Regions from separate parts of the Streptosporangium longisporum genome, predicted to be linked through region 3. Evidence: predicted binding sites of a transcription regulator. Region 3 holds the regulator's gene; each other region holds the start of a gene.
What was found. The regulator HrcA, encoded in region 3, represses chaperone genes, less so after heat shock. The targets are predictions, from matches to a motif close to TTGGCACTCTCNNNNNGAGAGTGCCAA.
Positions count from the first base shown of each region.

Region 1: a site for HrcA is predicted at 2,886-2,912, ahead of groES (co-chaperone GroES). Genes of this name have one in related genera too.
Region 2: a site for HrcA is predicted at 2,425-2,451, ahead of groL (chaperonin GroEL). Genes of this name have one in related genera too.

Region 1 is NZ_BAAAWD010000006.1:614,223-621,129, reverse strand. It holds gene ABD832_RS06695 (hypothetical protein) at 136-1,371, opposite strand; gene ABD832_RS06690 (class I SAM-dependent methyltransferase) at 1,592-2,758, opposite strand; gene groES (co-chaperone GroES) at 3,002-3,313, shown strand; gene groL (chaperonin GroEL) at 3,406-5,028, shown strand; gene ABD832_RS06675 (sigma-70 family RNA polymerase sigma factor) at 5,362-6,000, shown strand; gene ABD832_RS06670 (DUF5319 family protein) at 6,256-6,633, opposite strand; gene ABD832_RS06665 (helix-turn-helix transcriptional regulator) at 6,868-6,907, opposite strand, start outside.
Region 2 is NZ_BAAAWD010000014.1:462,178-469,084, forward strand. It holds gene ABD832_RS25430 (HelD family protein) at 1-574, shown strand, start outside; gene groL (chaperonin GroEL) at 687-2,315, opposite strand; gene ABD832_RS25440 (cold-shock protein) at 2,998-3,198, opposite strand; gene ABD832_RS25445 (MoaD/ThiS family protein) at 3,625-3,900, opposite strand; gene thrC (threonine synthase) at 3,923-5,206, opposite strand; SAM riboswitch class I at 5,221-5,361, opposite strand; gene ABD832_RS25455 (S1 family peptidase) at 5,596-6,907, opposite strand, start outside.
Region 3 is NZ_BAAAWD010000022.1:68,012-74,918, reverse strand. It holds partial or broken gene hemW (radical SAM family heme chaperone HemW) at 1-375, shown strand, start outside; gene ABD832_RS35750 (DUF4870 domain-containing protein) at 473-1,288, opposite strand; gene ABD832_RS35745 (DUF3097 domain-containing protein) at 1,285-2,127, opposite strand; gene ABD832_RS35740 (hypothetical protein) at 2,185-3,177, opposite strand; gene hrcA (heat-inducible transcriptional repressor HrcA) at 3,359-4,372, shown strand; gene dnaJ (molecular chaperone DnaJ) at 4,387-5,526, shown strand; gene ABD832_RS35725 (16S rRNA (uracil(1498)-N(3))-methyltransferase) at 5,620-6,360, shown strand; gene ABD832_RS35720 (hypothetical protein) at 6,491-6,907, opposite strand, start outside.

The DNA of each region.
Region 1 (6,907 bases), on a different contig from region 3:
GGACCGCACAGGCCGGGATCGCACGGACCGGAACCGCGCGGACCCGGGCCGGGCTGACAGGGATCGCACAGGCCGGACTCACGTGGACGGAGCCCGCGTGGATCGGGCCCGTGTGGCCCGGGGCCCGGGGCCCGGTCAGCCCTTGTCGGGCCTGGCCGGGCGCAGTAAAGCCTCCGCGAGCGCCAGCATGGTCTCCTCCAGGGCGCCCAGGCGGCGGGTCAGGTCGGCGTGCGCGGGCTCCACGGTCTCGCTCAGCGCCTGGGTGAGCTGCTCGCGGTCGGGCCGGGCGCGGACCATCTCGGCCAGCGGGGCCAGCGCGGCCTCGGCCCGCCGGGCGCGCTCCTCCAGGGTGTCGAAGCGCTCCCGCTGCTCGTTGGCCTGGGCGCCGATGAGCACGTCCAGGCCGAGGATCGCGGGCAGGAAGCCGACCCGCTCGTCCAGGCTCTCCAGGCGCTCGGCCGACTTCTCCGCGTGGCCGTCCAGGGTGGACAGGCGGGAGTCGATGACGTCCATGCGGCCGGTGACCCGGCCCTCGATGTCGTCGAGACGCTCCTCCAGGGTGTCGAAGCGTCCTCCGGCCGCCGTCCGGTGGCCGTCCAGGCGGTCGATGCGGCTCTCGACGGCCGCGGTCCGCTCGTCGATCCTGGGCACGACCAGGTCGACCCTGCCGCTCACCTGGTCGACCTTGGCGTTGAGCTGGTCGACCGCGGCCAGCACCCGGTCGGTGGCGGTGACCAGGGCCTGCTGCAGGCTCGTGGACGCCTCGAGCATCCCCGCCTCGACGCGCCCGGTGCGCTGGGCCAGGTCGGCCAGCGCCCGGTCCAGCCGGCTGAACCGGTGCGCGGCGATGCCCATGTCGGCCTGGAGCCGGGCGAGGTGCTCGGCCAGCCCGCGTACCTGCTCGTCGACGCCCTGGGTGCCGTCCGAGATCGCGCGCAGCCGGGCCAGGGCCTCCTCCACGCCCTCGCCCATGGCGCCGAGGTCGGTCCACAGGCTCGGCAGCTCGCCGACGTCCGAGATCCGGTCGCGCACCGCGTCGACGCGCCGTCCGACGGCGTCGACGTGGTCGCGGACCGCCTCGACGTGCTGGGCCAGGCCCTCGGCCCAGGTGGGCGGGCGGGCGGCGATCTCGTCCAGGCGCCCGTGCACGGATTCGAGGGTGCCGTTCAGCCCGCCGATCTCGCGCTCCCTGACCTCGCGGAGCAGCCACTCCATGCCCTCCAGGCGCTGCCGGATCTCGTCGAGCACGGCGCCCTGGGTCCGCTGCTCGTAGACGTGGTCCTGGGCCGCGCGGGCGAGGAGCTCGCGCATCCGGTCGGAGATGGCGGTCTGGCTGCCCGCCTGGAACAGGGCGTGGTCGGAGTGATCCACCGAGAACTCCTTCACTCGCCGACGGTCGGCCGCGCGGTGGGATGGGGTCGGTCGCTGATGAACGCTGATGAACGCTGACGAATACTGCTGAACATGGTGAAACCGCAGACGAGAGAGAACTCCCGCCCCGAAACCTTAGCCGGTGGATCAAGGTTTTCCAGCGGCGAGACTAAAAGATGGGAATTGCCGGCTGATTGGAAGAATTAACTATTTTGGCTGGTCAGCCGGGGCTGCAGACGAAGGCGAACGGCCGCTCGCCGATCCGGGTGAGAATGACCGTGACGGATTCACCGCCGGAGAGGCGAAGGTCTTTCCTGAGCCGGTCGACGTCCACCGCGGAACCGCGTTTCTTGATCGTCACGTTTCCGGCGTCGCGCTCGCGCAGCGCCGCCCGCAACCGCTTGAGCGAGAACGGCAGCGTCTCGTGGACCTCGTACCGGGACGCCCACGGCGTCGCCACCGCGTCGTCGCCGGTGATGTAGGCGATCTGCGCGTCGAGCAGGCGCCCGCCGACCGAGGCGGCGATCTCCGCGACCAGGTGGGCCCGGATCGCCGCGCCGTCCGGCTCGTAGATGTAGCGGCCCACCGGGCCGGTGGGCGGGGCGCCGAGCGCGGGGTCGGGCGTCATCGTGACGCCGGACGGCAGGAGCGTGGCCCTTCGCGGTGTCGCCCCGGCCAGCGCGCCGCACCAGATCACCGCCTCCTTGACGTCGCCGCGCCAGGAGACCCACTCGGCCTCGGCGCCGTCGGGGACGAATTCGTACGGGATGCCGGGGGCGACCTTCAGGCAGGCGGCATCGGCGCGGGCCACCATCCCCAGCACCGCGGGCCAGGGCGGCGAGTACCCCATCGGGTCGAAGGTCCTGCCCCGGGCGGTGCGGCGCGCGGGGTCGGCGAACAGCACGTCGAAGGCGGCCGGGTCCAGGACGGAGGCGTCGGCGGCGCGGACCGAGACCCGCTCGCCCAGTCCCAGCGCGTCCGCGTTGGCCCGCGCCACCGCGGCGGTCAGCGGGTCGGCGTCCACGGCCTCGACCGTGCATCCGGCCCTGGCCAGGGCCAGCAGGTCGCCGCCGATGCCGCAGCAGACGTCGGCGACCCGCGCGCCCGCCGCCAGGCGGCGCGCCCGGTGGTCGGCGACCTCGCGGCGGGTGGCCTGCTCCAGCCCGGCCCGGGTGAAGTACATCAGGTCGGCGTCGGGGCCGAACTTGTCCCTGGCGCGCACCCTGAGCGCGGCCTGGGTGAGCGCGGCCGACGTCAGGTCCGCGTCGTAGTGCCTCCGCAGGCGGGTCACCGCCGTCACCGGGTCGTCGCCGACGGTCCCGGCCGCGGCGGCGAGCGCCTCCTGGCCGCGCGGGGTGAGCAGCTCCCGGAATGCGTCGAGATTCACAGCAGCCGACGCTATCGCCTTCCGTCACGGGCCTGGTGAGGGGTTTTCCTCCCGGTTCGCCTTCCGCTCCAAGCGCAGAAGGGCGCTCCGTGTTGACTGTCAAGGCCTCCTTGCATACTGTTCCGTATTGGCACTCTCCCCGTGAGAGTGCCAAATCAATGCGACGAGGCAGGTCTGACACCCGCGACGGCAGACCGCTGGTCGCCTCTTCTAGATCGTTCAAATCTGAAGGGGAGGTCCGACGTGACGACCGCCACCAAGGTTCCCGTTAAGCCGCTCGGCGACCGCATCGTGGTCCAGCCGCTTGAGGCCGAGCAGACCACCGCTTCCGGTCTGGTCATCCCGGACACCGCCAAGGAGAAGCCGCAGGAGGGCAAGGTCCTCGCGGTGGGTCCCGGCAACTGGGACGACGCCGGCACGAAGCGTGTTCCGCTCGACGTCAACGAGGGCGACGTGGTCCTCTACAGCAAGTACGGCGGCACCGAGGTGAAGTACGGCGGCGAGGAGTACCTGGTGCTCTCCGCCCGCGACGTGCTCGCCATCATCGAGAAGTAGATCTCGCTTCACAAAAAGATGACGTATCGAGCCCCGGGTCGCGACAGCGCCCGGGGCTTTGATGCGCCGACGTACTTATAGAGAGGATTGTCATGCCGAAGATCCTGTCGTTCGAGGAGGACGCGCGCCGAGCTCTCGAGCGCGGCGTGAACGCTCTCGCGGACGCGGTCAAGGTGACGCTGGGCCCGCGTGGTCGCAACGTCGTCATCGACAAGAAGTTCGGTGCGCCCACCATCACCAACGACGGTGTCACCATCGCCCGTGAGGTCGAGCTGGAGGCGCCGTACGAGAACCTCGGCGCGCAGCTGGCCAAGGAGGTGGCGACCAAGACCAACGACGTCGCCGGTGACGGCACCACCACCGCGACCGTCCTGGCCCAGGCCATGGTCCGCGAGGGCCTGCGCAACGTGGCCGCCGGCGCCCAGCCGCTCTCCCTCAAGCGCGGCATCGACATCGCCGCCAAGACCGTCAGCGACCGGCTCATCGAGTCCGCCCGCCCGGTCGAGGACAAGAAGGAGATCGCGCACGTCGCGACGATCTCCGCGCAGGACGCCAAGATCGGCGAGCTGATCGCCGAGGCGTTCGACAAGGTGGGCAAGGACGGTGTCATCACCGTCGAAGAGTCCAACACCATGGGCCTGGAGCTGGAGTTCACCGAGGGCCTGCAGTTCGACAAGGGTTACCTGTCGCCCTACATGGTGACCGACCAGGAGCGCATGGAGGCGGTCCTGGAGGACCCCTACATCCTGATCACCCAGGGCAAGATCTCCTCGGTCGCCGACTTCCTGCCGCTGCTCGAGAAGATCGCGCAGACCAAGAAGGCCCTGCTGGTCATCGCCGAGGACGTCGAGGGCGAGGCCCTGGCCGTCCTGGTGACGAACAAGATCCGCGGCACCTTCACCTCGGTCGCGGTCAAGGCGCCCGGCTTCGGTGACCGCCGCAAGGCCATGCTGCAGGACATCGCCATCCTCACCGGTGGCCAGGTCGTCAGCGAGGAGATCGGCCTCAAGCTGGAGCACGTCGGCGTCGAGGTGCTGGGCACTGCCCGCCGCGTCGTGATCACCAAGGACTCCACCACCGTCGTCGACGGTGCCGGCGAGGCCACGGCGATCGCCGACCGCGTCAAGGAGATCAAGCTCGCCATCGAGCAGTCCGACTCCGACTGGGACCGCGAGAAGCTCCAGGAGCGTCTGGCCAAGCTCTCCGGCGGTGTCTGCGTGCTCAAGGTCGGCGCGGCCACCGAGGTGGAGCTCAAGGAGAAGAAGCACCGCCTGGAGGACGCGATCTCGGCCACCCGCGCCGCGATCGAGGAGGGCATCGTCTCCGGCGGTGGCTCCGCGCTCATCCACGTCTCCAAGGCCCTCGACGACCTGGGCCTGACCGGGGACGAGGCGACCGGTGTCTCGATCGTCCGCAAGGCGCTCGTCGAGCCGGCCCGCTGGATCGCCGAGAACGCCGGTCTCGAGGGTTACGTGGTGACGGCCAAGGTCACCGAGCTCTCCGTCGGCCAGGGCTTCAACGCCGCCACCGGCGAGTACGGCGACCTGATCGCCCAGGGCGTCATCGACCCGGTCAAGGTCACCCGCTCGGCCGTCCAGAACGCCGCCTCCATCGCCGGCATGCTGCTGACGACCGAGGCCCTCGTGGTGGACAAGCCCGAGGAGGAGGCCCAGGCCTCCGGCGGTCAGGGCCACGGTCACGGCCACGGCCACTGATCGGTACCGCTCCCGCGCGGCCCGCGTCCCCCTCGGGGGACGCGGGCCGTTCGTGTCTCCGCGTCCGGGACCGCCGGGCCCGCGTGGAGGATGAAAAACGTTCGCTTCCGGCGGTGAACCGAAAGCGGCCCCAAAGCGTCATGGCACGTCTTCCGGCGTGGAAGATCCAAAAAACGCTTCTGCTCTATAGAACGCATTCTGGCAATCGAGCGGAATATTCCTACATACCGTAGTCGATAGTGTCGCCCCTTGATTACGCGCGGTTATCACCGCCTCAATGTGACCAATCCGTAGCCGTTTGCCATGACGACAGGCACTATCAGGGCGGGCATCATGCCTAACGTGACCGAGGGATGCGTCGCCGACGCCAAAAATGGGGTGAGGCTTGCGACGAGGTCCGATGGGGTCGCCCACAGGGATGATCTCAAGGATCTGACAAGCCTCGCCGTTCAGGGGGATCGCACCGCGATCGAGGCTCTGATCGCGCAACTGCGGCCGATGGTCGTGCGTTATTGCCGTGGTCGTCTGGGCCGGGTCTCCGGTCAATATCACATCGCGGACGACGTGGCCCAGGAGGTGTGCATCGCGGTGCTGTCCGCGCTGCCCCGCTACCGTGACATGGGCCGCCCGTTCGCGTCCTTCGTCTTCGGCATCGCCTCCCACAAGGTGGCCGACGCGCTGCGCAGCTCGGTGCGTTCGGCCGTGCCCACCCAGGACCTTCCGGACGGCCCCGACGAGGGGCCCGGGCCGGAGGAGACCGTGGTGCGCTACATCGAGGCCGAGCATGCCCGCCGGCTGCTGTCGCGGCTGCCGGACAACCAGCGGGAGCTGCTCATGCTCCGGGTGGTGTCGGGCCTTTCCGCCGAGGAGACCGGTAATGTACTCGGCATGTCACCAGGTGCGGTTCGCGTCGCCCAGCACAGGGCGCTGGCCAGGCTTCGGGCGATGGCGGAGCTGGAGTCGATAGCTTGACCGCGGAGCCGCTGAGCAGGGGCCGCGAGCGGAGACCCGAACCGCGGGACGGGGCTCGCGACGACCCGGAGCGAGAACGATCATGACAACGGTTCACCCGCGACGTCCGGCTCGCAGGTACGGGCCGGACGAGGATCCGGCCGTGACCGAGACCGAGGCGGTCGTCGAGGCACTGTCCCGCAGGACACCGGTCTCCCCCTCGAGGGCCGGAGACGTCGCGGTCGCGCTACTGGCGGCCCTGGCCGACGACGTGGATCAGCGGTGTTCCTCGGTGTCGATCACACCGTCCACGTAACCCCGGGCGTACTCCCAGCTCACGTAGTCGGTGGGATCGGGCTCGTAGGCGGGCTCATGGACCTGCGGCTGGCCGTTCTCGATCATCTGGCGCAGGTTGCCTCGGAGCAGTTCCCAGTCGAAGTAGTGCTGCTCGCCGCACTCGGGGCAGTCGAGCACCAGGCCGAGCACTCCCTGGGGCTCCAGCAGTGAGCGGAAGACCTCCACGTCGGCGAGGTCGGTCATGGCCTCGTCGCGCTCGTCCGTGGTGAGCGGCTCGGGATCGTCGGGATCGCCCAGCGCCGCCGCCGGGTCGTCGGGGTCATCCGCGAACGGGTCGCGAGGGACATCGTCGAGCACGATCCCACCTTATGGCCTGGATGTGACAGAGAGGCATGGAACTGCACGAGTGCGGCGGTCCCGGGCGAGGCGCCTCCCGCCCTGCCTGGGACGTCCGGCGCCTCGGAAGGCCGCGGAGAGCCGGGCGTCCCAAGAACGCGGGAGACCGTCCCCGACGCGTCGGAGACGGTACCCGAAGGCTCCCAGGGGGTCGTGGAGGTCCCCGGTCGCCGGTCGCCGAGGAGGGCCGCGGTCCTAGGAGAGCCAGCCGCGCCGGGCCGCCTCCACCCCCGCC
Region 2 (6,907 bases), on a different contig from region 3:
GCTGGGCGACCTCGCCCAGGGCACCACGCCCTGGTCCGCGCGCTCCTGGACCGAGGTGCTGACCCACCTGGGCTTCGAGGACGGCAGCGTCACCGAGCTCACCCTGGGTTTCCGGGTGCCTCGCGAGGTCCTCGACTACGCGGCCAGGCTGCTGCCCTCGGTGGCTCCGGGCCTGGCCGCCCCCCGGTCGCTGCGGCCGGGCGCGGGCTCCCTGTCGGTACGGCGGGTGACGGACCTGGACACGGCGCTGTCCGGCGCCGCCGAGGAGGCGCTCGCCCGCGAGGGGTCGATCGGCGTCATCGTCCCCGACGCCTCGGTGGACGCGGCCTCCGCGGCCCTGTCCCACCTGGATCACCGCGTGCTGAGCCCCGACACGGTCGCCGACCACCGCCTGCTGGTCGTCCCGGCCACCCTGGCCAAGGGCCTGGAGTACGACCACGTGATCGTGACCGAGCCGGCCGACATCGTCGCCGCCGAACCCCGGGGCCTGGCCCGCCTGTACGTGGTGCTGACCCGCGCGGTCACCTCGCTGACCGTGCTGCACGCCCGGCCTCTCCCCGACCAGCTCGGCTGACCACACGGCCGCACGGCCGCACGGCCAGGACGGCCACACGGCCGCACCGGACGGTGAACGACAAAAAGAGGCGGCCCCGACGGGGGTCGCCTCTTTTTCGAAAGCGTATGGACTAGAAGTCCATGTCGCCACCGCCGCCGGGCATGGCGGGAGCGGCACCGGCCTTCTCGGGCTTCTCGGCGATGACGGCCTCGGTGGTGAGGAACAGCGCCGCGATGGACGCCGCGTTCTGCAGAGCGGAACGCGTCACCTTGGCCGGGTCGATGATGCCCGATTCGAACATGTTGACGTACTCGCCGGTGGCGGCGTTGAGGCCCTCACCCGCGGGAAGGTTGCGCACCTTCTCGACCACGACGCCACCCTCGAGGCCGGCGTTCACGGCGATCTGCTTCAGAGGCTCCTCAAGAGCCTTCCTCACGATCGCGGCACCGGTGGCCTCGTCGCCGGAGAGCTCCAGCTTGTCGAACGCCTTGGCGCCGGCCTGCAGCAGGGCCACGCCACCGCCGGGGACGATGCCCTCCTCGACGGCCGCCTTCGCGTTGCGAACGGCGTCCTCGATGCGGTGCTTGCGCTCCTTGAGCTCGACCTCGGTCGCCGCGCCGGCCTTGATGACGGCCACGCCGCCGGCCAGCTTGGCGAGACGCTCCTGGAGCTTCTCGCGGTCGTAGTCGGAGTCGGTGTTCTCGATCTCGGCGCGGATCTGGTTGACCCGTCCGGCGATCTGCTCGGCGTCGCCGGCACCGTCGACGATGGTGGTCTCGTCCTTGGTGACGATGACCTGGCGGGCCCGGCCGAGCTGGTCCAGCGTGGTGGACTCCAGCTTGAGGCCGAGGTCCTCGCTGATGACCTGGGCACCGGTCAGGATGCCGATGTCGCCCAGCATGGCCTTGCGGCGGTCACCGAAGCCGGGCGCCTTGACGGCGACCGAGCGGAAGAGACCGCGGATCTTGTTCACGACCAGGGTGGCCAGGGCCTCGCCCTCGACGTCCTCGGCGATGATCAGCAGCGGCTTGCCGGCCTGCACGACCTTGTCGAGAACGGGGAGCAGGTCCTTGTTGGCGGACACCTTGGAGTTGACGACCAGGATGTAGGGGTCGTCGAGGACGGCCTCCATCCGCTCCGGGTCGGTCACGAAGTACATCGAGGTGAGGCCCTTGTCGAAGCGCATGCCCTCGGTGAGCTCGAGCTCGAGACCGAAGGTGTTGCTCTCCTCGACGGTGATGACGCCTTCCTTGCCGACCTTGTCCATCGCCTCGGCGATCATCTCGCCGATCTGCGGGTCGCCCGCGGAGATCGAGGCGGTGGAGGCGATCTGCGCCTTCGTCTCCACGTCCTTGGCGAGCTTGGACAGCTCCTCCGACACGCGCTCGACGGCGGCCTCGATGCCCTTCTTCAGGGCCATCGGGTTGGCGCCGGCGGCGACGTTGCGGAGACCCTCACGTACGAGAGCCTGAGCGAGCACGGTGGCGGTGGTGGTGCCGTCACCCGCGACGTCGTCGGTCTTCTTGGCGACTTCCTTGACGAGCTCTGCCCCGATCTTCTCCCACGGGTCCTCGAGCTCGATCTCCTTCGCAATGGAGACACCATCGTTGGTGATGGTGGGGGCTCCCCACTTCTTCTCCAGAACGACATTACGGCCCTTGGGGCCGAGGGTCACCTTCACGGCGTCCGCGAGCTGGTTCATGCCACGCTCGAGACCGCGCCTGGCGTCCTCGTTAAACGCGATCATCTTGGCTGCCATACGGCTAGACCTCCCAGATACAGGGTGGCTTGCTCCGGACCGAGCCGACGCCCGCGACGGCATGTGGGCCCACGACTCCGTTCGGCGGGCCCCATCGCCTCGATCCAGGTTGGCACTCCTCATGTGCGAGTGCCAACAAACTGTTTAGCACTCTACCCTGCCGAGTGCAAGCCGCGATCGCCTGACCTGCGTCGCACCAGGGGACGTCACGCCTTCACGACGGCGCGTCAGGGGTACGGCACCGGCCGTCTCGTGGCACGTCAGGGGCGATCCACCGGGCGCGACACCCGGCCCGCCGTGGCGCGGGGCGTCCTTCGCCGTTCGACGACGGCGGGACCGTTCCGCGCAGAGCGAAGGCCCGGGTCCGTCCCCGCGGGGACGGACCCGGGCCCGACGAAACGAATCGCTCGAACCAAGCCGGACCAAGCCGGACCAAGCCGGATCGGGCCGGACAGGCCGGACAGGCCGGACAGGCCGGACCAGACCGGATCACGTCGGCCCGGGGTGAACCGGGCTCGAACCGGACGGACCGGCCGGACCGGACCGGACGTCGGGGCGGGCGTGCGGAGCGGTCGGACAGGCCGCGATCCGCGGGGCTCCGCGGGGTTCCGCGGTGCTCCGCGAGACTGTGCGGGACTCCGCGGGATCCGCCGCCCGCCCGGAGAGGTCGGGGACGGCCGGGTCAGACCGTCCGGACGGCTTCGGCCTGGGGGCCCTTCTGACCCTGGGTGATCTCGAACTCCACCCGCTGGCCCTGCTCCAGTGCCCGGTAGCCGTCCATCATGATCGCGGAGTAATGGACGAACACATCCTTACCACCGTCTACCGCGATGAAGCCGTAGCCCTTGTCCGCGTTGAACCATTTGACGGTGCCCTGCGCCACTTGTGACTCCTCTTACTGGTCTTTAGGACGACGCCCATTCCTCTCGCGAAGTCCTCAATCTCCGGGCGAACTTCGCCACGTCGATCGCCCTCGACCATACCTGTGAGAAGTGGTCGAGCAACAGAGTCAAGCACCAAACTGCCCGTTTACGCGAGTTTTTCGTACGAGAACATAGTTTGACTATCACTAGTAGTTAGTTTAAATTTGTACGATCTCTTCATGCGCAAGAAATATGAGTCCGGGTCATAAAAAAGACACCCGCGCGGCCTGAGCCGTGCGGGTGTCGTGGGGAGATGTCGATGGCGGACGGGGGCCGGGGCCCCGGGCCCACCGGCGATCCGGGCGGCCCAGGAGCGGCCCGGGGGCGGGCCGGGGACGACGCGACGGCGCGGGAGCGCCGGGGCCGGGCGCCGGGCGGGCGGAGGCTCAGCCCCCGGCCACCGCCGGGATGATGGAGATCTGCGCGCCCGAGGGGGTGGCCGTGTCCAGGTTCTCGGCGAAGCGGACGTCCTCGTCACCAACGTAGACATTGACAAAACGGCGAATCTTGCCTGTCTCATCAAGAATCCGGGCACCGATTCCCGGGAAGTCCGCGTCCAGCTTCTGCAGAACATCGCGCAGGGTCTCCCCCTCCGCGCTCACCTCGGCGGCACCACCGGTGTACGTCCGGAGAATCGTCGGAATCCGCACAGAAACGCTCATAGTTCGGTACCTTTCACGATTTTTAGGCGATGGCCGCACGGAATGCGTCGAGCGAGGGCCGGATGACCGCGGTGGGACGCGCCTCGGAGGCCACCGCGTCCAGGGTCTTGAGGCCGTCCCCGGTGTTGAGCACCACGGTCTCCGCGTCGGGGTCGAGCGTGCCCGAGGCGACCAGCTTGCGGAGCACGCCGACGGTGACGCCACCGGCGGTCTCGGCGAAGACGCCCTCGGTCCTGGCCAGCAGCCGGATCGCGTCGACGATCTCGGCGTCGGTCACGTCCTCGACCGCGCCACCGGTACGGCGGGCGATGTCCAGGACGTAGGGGCCGTCGGCCGGGTTGCCGATCGCCAGCGACTTGGCGATGGTGTCCGGCTTGACCGGGCGGATCACGTCGTGGCCGGCCTTGTAGGCCGCCGAGACCGGCGAGCACCCCTCGGCCTGGGCGGCGAAGATCTTGTACGGGGTGTCCTCGACGAGCCCGAGCCTGATCAGCTCCTTGAACCCCTTGTCGATCTTCGTGAGCTGGGAGCCCGAGGCCACCGGGACGATGATCTGGTCGGGGATGCGCCAGCCGAGCTGCTCGGCGATCTCGTAGGCCAGCGTCTTGGAGCCCTCGGCGTAGTACGGCCGCAGGTTGACGTTGACGAAGCCCCACTTCTCGCCCAGCTCGTCGCCGATGAGCTCGGAGCAGAAACGGTTCACGTCGTCGTAGGTGCCCTCGATGCCCACCAGCCTGCCGCCGTACACGGAGGCCATGACGATCTTGGCCTGCTCCAGGTTCGAGGGGATGAACACGCAGGAGTCCAGCCCGGCCCGCGCGGCGGCGGCGGCCACGGCACCGGCCAGGTTGCCGGTGGAGGAGCAGGACAGGGTGTGGAAGCCGAAGGTGCGGGCCGCCTCCACGGCGATGGCCACCACGCGGTCCTTGAAGGAGTGCGTGGGGTTGCCCGAGTCGTCCTTCACGTGCAGCGAGCGGATACCGAGCTCGCGCGCCAGGTTCCGGGCGTTCACGAGCTTGGTCCAGCCGGGTGCCATGTTGGGCTTGGTGGCCACGTCGGCCGGGACGGGCAGCAGTGAGCGGTAACGCCAGATGTTGGCCGGCCCCTCGGCGATCTGCTCCCGGGTCACGCGCCCGAAGTCGTAGGCGATCTCGAGGGGCCCGAAACATTCGATGCACGCGAAGCTCGGGCCGAGGTCGTAGCGGGCACCGCACTCGCGACAGGACAGGGCCACGGCGGGGCCGAAGCTCCCACCCGCGTCCTGGTGGGCGAGCGAGGTGATGTTCTCAGTGGTTGCGAGCGCCATGAAGCGAGGCCTTTCCCTCATCTTCGTCTGCGACCACCCTGGTCACAGACCGGAATTGGCACCTGTCCCGGCCGACCTCGTCAGATCACGAGTCTTGAACCGGGAGGGTTGCCGGGGCTTCGCAGGGCCGGTCCCTCCACCCCTCTGGATGAGCACGTATTCAGTTGTCGACCTGATGCGCAGGTCTCCAGCACTCTACCTCGCCACCCCGCCGTCCCGGCAAGCCGTCTCACCGTATGAGACACGTCGTGTTACCTGCCGGACACGGACATCGGCGGCGGCCGGGGGCACCGGCCCTGACACCGGTCCGGGGCCGGGCCGGAACCGTGCCGGAACCGTGCGGGAACACCGGACCGGGGACCGGACCGCCCGGAGGCGGCCGCCGGAGGTCAGGACCCGCTGCGGACCGAGAGCGGGGACGGCGCCCTGAGCCCTATGGTGTAGGCACCGGAACCGGCCACGCTCACCACCCGGTAACGGTAGAAACCGGGCGTCCCGTTGTAGGTGATCTTCTCGTCGGGGCCGGCGCTCCTGGAGGAGGCGACGACCCGCCAGGCGGAGCGGCTCCACTTCTGCAGGTACAGGTCGAAGTCCGCACCGGCGGGGCCGTCCAGGCACCCGAAGTGGTTCCCGGGGATGCCCGCCCGGTAGTAGACGCTCCTGGGGTGGTAGACGGACCTCCCCGCGGCCAGCGCGCCGGTGTAGGTGGTGGGGTAGCCGGTGCAGGTGCCGGTGGTCGGCGGCGGCGGATTGCCCGCCGTGGTCCTCAGGGCCAGGCCGTAGGCGGTGAGGATCTCGCCGACCGGCTGGAAGTAGGTGACGCCGCCGACGGCGCAGTCGCCCGATCCCCCGGAGGTGACGCCCTGGGCCTGGTCGATGGCGATGAACGGTCCGCCGGAGTCCCCGGGCTCGGCGCAGACGCTGGTACGGGTCAGCTGGAAGACGGCGCCCTGGGGGTAGGTGACGCTGGCGTCACGCTGCTGGATGAGACCGCAGTACCAGTCGGTGGTGGAGCCCGAACGGCAGACCGAGGCCCCCTCGATGGCGACCCGGGCCCCGGCGACGGGCACCGTGCCGCCCTCGCCGTTGTCCACACCGGGGACGGCCGTCCAGGCGGCGTTGGTGGCCACCCAGGCGTAGTCGCTGCCCGGGAAGACCGACCCCTGGAAGATCCCCTGGGCCAGGCGGTTGAACCCCAGGGTGGGCGCACCCTGCCTGCCGCAGTGACCGGCGGTGACGAACCCCTGCTGGGTCCCCTTGAGGACGGAGAAGCCGACCGAGCAGCGGTTGACGGTGTTGATGTAGTAGGCGTTGCCGCCGAGCAGGTCGTACAGCGGCAACGGCGCCTCGGTGGAGGGCAGCACGATCACGGCGGCCTGGTCGAGACCGGAGGACTCGATGATGTTCTCGGTCTGGTCGGGCCGCGGGGCCAGCACGACCACCTTGTTCCGCTTGACGTCGACGTAGCGGACGCTGGACACCAGCGGCTGCGGCGGCAGGGTGGCGTCGAGCTTCGCCTTGACGGCGGACAGCTCCGCCAGCGACGTGGCCACGACCTCGGCCTGCGCGCCCGCGGCCACGATCTGGGGGATGTCGGCGGCCGCGGTGCTGGCCACCACCAGGGTGTGCGCGGTCTTGGCCCGCAGCCAGGCGCCGCCGAAGCGGACACCGAGCCTCCTGCTCATCTGCTCGGCGACCGGG
Region 3 (6,907 bases):
GCTGCCGGCACAACCTGCTCTACTGGACCGGCGGCGACTGGTGGGGGGGTCGGGCCCGGGGCGCACAGCCACGTCGGCGGCACCCGCTGGTGGAACGTCAAGCACCCCGCCGCCTACGCGCGGCGCCTGGCCTCGGGGGACTCCCCGGCGCACGCGCGCGAGGTGCTGGGCCCGCAGGACCGGGCGGTGGAGCGGCTGATGCTGGAGCTGCGGCTCTCCCGCGGGTTCCCGCTCGGCGAGCTGGAACGTCCCCCCGTGGTCGCCCGGGCGCTGGCCGACGGCCTGCTGGAGACCGAGCCGTTCAAGGCGGGACGGGCGGTGCTCACGCTGCGCGGCCGCCTGCTGGCCGACGCGCTGGTCCGCGACCTCACCTGAGACCGTGTCCGTGACGATCCGTGACGGCTCATGACGGCTCACGACGTCCCGTGACGGCCGGTCCCCGGTTCTCGGGCCCCGGGCGATCCGCCCGGGGTCAGCTCACGAACCGGATGGTCATCGGATAGCGGTACCTCTCGCCCCGGCTCGCCGCCACCGTGGCGACGATCGCCATGATCAGCGACCCGATCCAGAGCAGGAACATCAGCACGAACCCGATGAGGACGAACGCCAGGACGCAGCAGACCACGTAGGCGATCAGCACCGTGAGCTGGAAGTTGAGCGCCTCGGCCGCCTGGTCGCGCACGTAGGGCGAGCCGTCCCTCTTGGCCAGGTAGAGCACCAGCGGGCCGATGAAGGAGGTCAGCAGCCCCAGCAGGTGGGCCAGCAGCGCCATGGTGGTGTCGTCGCTGCCCGGCCGCGGCCCGTACGTCCCCGGCGGCGCCTGGTGGCCATAGCCGGGCGGGGCGTACCCGTCGTACGGGTGGCCCGGCCGGTACACGTCACCGGGACCGCCCGGCATGCCCGGAGCGCCGGTGCCGTACGGGGGAGGGGCGGGCTGGTACGGGGAGCCGGCCGGGTGACCGTACCCCTGGCCGTATCCCTGCTCGTACCCCTGTCCTCCGCCGTAACCCTGACCGTACTCCTGGCCGTATCCCGGTCCCTGGTCCTGCCCCGGGGGCCATCCGTACCCGGGTGCCGTCGGCTCGTGGCCACGCCCCGGGCCGGTGCGGTCCCGGTCGTCCGGCCCGTACCCCTGGTGCGGCGCGTCCCGGCCGGGCCCACCGGGTCCACCGGGTCCACCGGGTCCACCGGGCTCAGTGGCCCCACCGGCCGCACCGGGCCATGCCCCGGGGTCGTCCATGCGTCGCGTCCGGTCGTCGCCGGGCCGGTCCTCGGCCTGCTCGTTCATGTCCCCTCCCGGGGGTCGACGGCCTGCTCATCCTCGCCGGGAATCGTCACGAAGTCGATGAGTTCCTCCACCGGCCCCAGCAGGTCGGGTTCCAGGTCGGCGTAGGTCGTGACCGATCCGAGGATGCGGCGCCACGCCTCGCCGGTCTCGACGTTCCAGCCCAGCGCGGCCACGACGCCCTCCTTCCAGGGCACGCCGCGCGGCACCGAGGGCCAGGCGGGGATTCGCAGCACCTGCGGCCTGACCGCCTGCCAGACGTCCACGAAGGGATGCCCGACGACCAGCACGTGCGGTGAGGAGACCTGGGCGGCGATCCGGCTCTCCTTGGAGCCGGGGACCAGGTGGTCGACGAGCACCCCCAGCCGGCGGCCGGGCCCCGGAGCGAACTCCTCGACGATGGAGGGCAGGTGGTCGACCCCCTCCAAATATTCCACGACCACGCCCTCGACCCGCAGGTCGTGCCCCCAGACCTTCTCCACGAGGGCGGCGTCGTGCACGCCCTCGACGTAGATCCGGCTCTCCCGGGCGACCTGGGCCCGTAGCCCCTCCACCGCGATGGACCCCGAGGCGCTCCGCCGCGGGCCGCGCGGCGCGGCGGCCGGCCGCACCAGGGTCACCACCTTGCCCTCCAGCAGGAACGCGGCGGGTTCCAGCGGGAACACCCGCCGGCGCCCGAACCGGTCCTCCAGGGTGACGGCCTCCTTGTCGCAGGCCACCACGGCGCCGCAGAAGCCGCCGTCGGCGTCCTCGACGACCAGGTCGAGCTCGGCGGGGACCTGGGGGATCGTCCCCCGGCGGGGGCGCCGCCAGTCTTGCGCCAGAACGTCACGCTCGTACATCAACGACCGTCCACCCTCTCTCGCCGGGATCACGTGGGACGCTAGCAAAAGCCACCGTCACCTGCCGTACGGTCCCGGTGCCGCCCACTGTCCCGCCGCCGCCGACGCCGCGGCGGACGCCTGGCGCTTGCGGGCGTTGCCCCGCTTCACCAGGACGACGATCGTCACCACGATGGCCAGCAGGATGCCGACGCCGGGCACCGCGAACAGGGCGACCACCCCGCCCACCAGCGCTCCGGTGGCGAACTCCCGGCCCACGCCGAACGTGGTGCCCTCGGCCGGGTCGGCGGCGCAGGTCATCCGGTAGTCGCCCGCCTTGTCCACGCCGATCCGCAGGCCCAGCTCCCAGGAGATGCCGTTCGCCCCGGAGACGGTCGTCCGCCCGGCCGGTTTCTGCAGCCTCGGGGTGCCGGTGCCGCCCGTGAGGGAGCACTCGAACCGGGTGGGGCCGGCGGTGGAGACGTAGAGGGCGGGCTTGTCGGCGGGATCGAGCCTGACCGTCGTCTCCTGGCCGGGGACGAACGACGTCTTGGGGGCGGAGTCGACCGCGCCGGACAGGCCCCCGGCGAACCCTGCGATGCCGACGACGACGCTGAGCGCGGCGACCAGCCAGGCCCCGACGATCCACCCGATGCCGGGCTTGATCTTCCCCGTCTTCCCCGTGGACGGCGGTCCCTGCGGGGTGCCGTACCCGGGAGGCGCGTGACCGTAGGAGGGGTCGCCCTGGTAGGGCTGCTGCCCGCCCGGGTACGACGGGTGACCCTGCCCACCCTGGTGATAGGGCTGCTGACCGGGCTGGCCGTAGGGCTGTTGACCGGGCTGACCCGGCTGACCGGGCTGGCCGTAGGGCTGCTGGCCCGGCTGACCCGGCTGGCCCGGCTGACCGTACGGCTGCTGACCCGGCTGGCCGTACGGCTGCGGGCCCGGCCCGCCCCCGTACCCGGGCTGTCCGTACGGCTGCCCGCCGGGTGGACCATATGGCTGCTGGGGGGCGCCGTGACCGGGGTCACCGGCCGCGCCTCCCGGGAAAGAACCAAAATCTTTGGACATATACGGATTGTGGTGGCTTCGCCTTGGATCGCGATAGCAGTTGACTTAACAACGGCTTGGCGGGACCATCCGCAGCTCTTGCTTATCGCGCCTTTCGCGCCGGGGCCGTACACTTGGCACTCGGGAACACAGAGTGCCAGACCTCGTGTTTCCCTCGGACGCAGGCAGGGAGGTGACCACGTTGGTCGACGACCGGAAGCTCGCGGTGCTACGCGCCATCGTCGAGGACTACGTGTCCACCAACGAGCCGGTGGGTTCCAAGGCGCTGGCGGACCGGCACAACCTGGGGGTCTCACCGGCGACGATCCGTAACGACATGGCCGTGCTGGAGGAACAGGGATACATCGCCCAGCCCCACACCAGCGCCGGCCGGGTGCCCACCGACAAGGGCTACCGGCTCTTCGTCGACCGGCTGTCCCAGGTGAAACCGCTCTCCAGCGCCGAGCGCAAGGCCATCGAGAGCTTCCTGGCCGGGGCCGTGGACATCGACGACGTCGTCATGCGGACGGTGCGGCTGCTCGCCCAGCTGACCCGCCAGGTCGCCGTGGTGCAGTACCCGACGCTGACCAACTCGGCGGTCCGCCACGTCGAGCTGGTGCCGCTGAGCGAGCACCGGCTGATGTTCGTGCTGATCACCAACACCGGCCGGGTCGAGCAGCGGGTGGTCGAGCTGCCCGAGGTCGCCGACGAGCAGCGGGTGGCCCACCTGCGCGCGGTGCTCAACACCTCCCTGGACGGGTGCGGGCTCAGCGGCGTCCCCGACAGGGTCGCCGACCTGCCCGAGCGGCTTTCGCCCGAGGACCGGCCGCTCGCGGCCACGATCCTGTCGGTGCTGCTGGAGTCGCTGGTGGAGAAGCACGATGAGAAGATCGTTTTTGCCGGGGCCGCCAACCTGGCGGGAGCCGACTTCACCGTCGGCCTCCGCGACGTGCTGGAGGCCCTGGAGGAGCAGGTCGTGCTCATGCGGCTGCTCGGTGAGACCTCCGACCTGTCGGCGCTGACCGTGCGGATCGGCTCGGAGAACCCCTATACCGGACTCCAGGGCACGTCCATCGTCGCCGCCGGATACGGTTCTGGGGACAAGCAACTGGCCCGGCTCGGTGTGCTGGGCCCGACGCGTATGGACTACCCGGTCACGATGGGCGCGGTGCGCGCGGTGGCACGCTACGTCAGCCAGATCCTGGCTGCATCCTAAGAGGTCAACGAAAAGTGGCTAAGAGCGACTACTACGGCACCCTCGGGGTGCGCCGTGACGCCAGTGCGGAAGAGATCAAGAAGGCCTATCGCCGCCTGGCGCGAGAGCTGCATCCCGACGTCAATCCCGACCCTGAGACCCAGGAGCGGTTCAAGGAGATCACGCAGGCCTACGAGGTCCTCTCCGACTCCAGCAAGCGCCAGATGTACGACATGGGCGGCGACCCGTTCTCCTCGGGCGGCCCGGGGGCCGGAGGCTTCGGCGCGGGGTTCCCGTTCAGCGACATCATGGACGCCTTCTTCGGCGCCGCCGGTGCCGGAGGCGGCCGGGGGCCCCGGTCGCGCGCCCGTCGCGGGCGTAACGCCACCATCCGGGTCGAGCTGGACCTGCAGGAGTCGGGCTTCGGCACGACCCGCGAGCTGGTCGTCGACACCGCGGTGGTCTGCAAGGTCTGCACCGGCTCCGGTGCCGCCGCCGGGACCCACCCCGACACCTGTGACATGTGTCACGGACGCGGTGAGGTCTCCCAGGTCACCCGGTCCTTCCTCGGCCAGGTCATGACGTCGCGTCCCTGCCCCCAGTGCGGCGGCTTCGGCTCGATCATCCGCAACCCCTGCCAGGAGTGCTCGGGCGACGGCCGGGTCCGTACCCGGCGGACCATCAAGGTCCGCATCCCGGCCGGTGTCGAGGACGGCACCCACATCCAGCTCGCCGGTGAGGGCGAGGTCGGTCCCGGTGGCGGCCCCCCCGGCGACCTGTTCCTGGAGATCGTCGAGCGCCCCCACGACACCTTCGAGCGGCGTGGCGACGACCTGCACTGCACCGTGCAGATCCCGATGGCCGCGGCGGCGCTCGGCACCATCCTGACCATGGAGACGCTGGACGGCGCCGAGGAGCTGGACATCCGTCCCGGCACGCAGTCCGGGCAGACGATCCCGCTCTACGGCCGCGGGGTGCAGCGCCTGAACGAGACCGGCCGCGGTGACCTGCTGATCCACGTCAACGTGGAGACCCCCACCCGCCTGGACGCGGCCCAGGAGGAGCTCCTGAGGGAGCTCGCCAGGCTCCGCGGCGAGGAGCGCCCGCCGGGCAAGTTCGCGCCCGGCCAGCAGAGCTTCTTCTCCCGGCTGCGGGACGCCTTCAACGGCCGCTGACGAGATGACCCGGACAGCGCTCCCAATGCCCTTACCGACCAGGTCGACTCGACGGTCGGCCCCATCGGCCGGGCAGGCCCGGCCCGGCGCGTCATGAGCGTTCCGGTCTTCCTGGCCGAGCGCGCCGACCTGGCCGGGGCGGCCGGGACGGAGTTCGTGCTCGGCGGCCCCGAGGGACGCCACGCGGCGGCCGTACGGCGGCTGCGGGCCGGGGAACGGCTCGACCTGACCGACGGTGCGGGCCTCGTCGCCGAATGCGTGGTGGTCGAGGCCGGCAAGGACTCGCTCCGGGTCGAGGTGCTGCGCCGCCACGACCTGCCGGCGCCCTCCCCGCGGCTGGTCGTGGTCCAGGGGCTGCCCAAGGGCGACAGGGGCGAGCTGGCCGTGGAGATGATGACGGAGGCCGGGGTCGACGTGATCGTCCCCTGGGCCGCCGCCAGGTGCGTCACCCAGTGGAAGGGCGAGCGCGCGGCCAAGGCGCTGGCCCGCTGGCGCTCCACCGCCCGCGAGGCGGGCAAGCAGTCCCGCCGCTTCCACCTGCCGGAGGTGACGGAGCTCGCGACCACCGCGAAGGTCGCCGGCCTGCTCTCGGCCGCGGCGCTGGGCGTCGTCCTGCACGAGGAGGCGGCCCTCGCGCTGTCCGGCCTCGCGCTCCCCGCGGGCGGCGACATCGTCGTGGTGGTCGGCCCGGAGGGCGGGATCTCCCCGGAGGAGATCACCGCGTTCCGGGAGGCCGGGGCGTCACCGGTGCTGCTCGGCCCGACGGTGCTGCGCACCTCGACGGCCGGGGTCGTCGCGGCGGCGGTGCTCCAGGCCCGCAGCGGCCGCTGGTGACCCGGGACGCCGCCCCGCGACGAACGCCGGGCGACACCCGCCGACGACACCGGTCCGCCGATGACACCGGCCGGCCGGTGAAAGCGACCGGACGACGGCCGGACGACGATCGGGACCGGCCCGGTGACGGCTAGGTGCCGGTCGGGGTCGGGACGGGGGTGGCCGGCTCGGTCGGCGTCGGGGGCGACACCTCGTTGCCCGGCGAGCAGTCCTCCGCCGAGCAGGGGCTCTGCGTGGGCGTCGGCGTGGCCGTCGCCGAGGCGTCCTCGCACCACTCGGGGGGCTCGGCGCCCTCTCCGCCCTCGATGGGCTCGCCGTCCAGCGGGGTGGGGCAGGGGGGCGTCGGCGTGGGCCGGGGCTTCGCCGTCGTCGAGGTCGGCCTGGCGGACGGCCTAGGGCTCGCGGTGGCGCTCCTGGAGGACGTGGGCTCCGGCGCGGGCGGGGTCGCCGACCGGGAGACGATCGGGAGCGGGGCCGGGTTCGAGGCGGCCGGTGTCGAGGGGGCCGGGGGACGCGAGGTGGCCGACCCGTCGGGCGGGGTCGACTC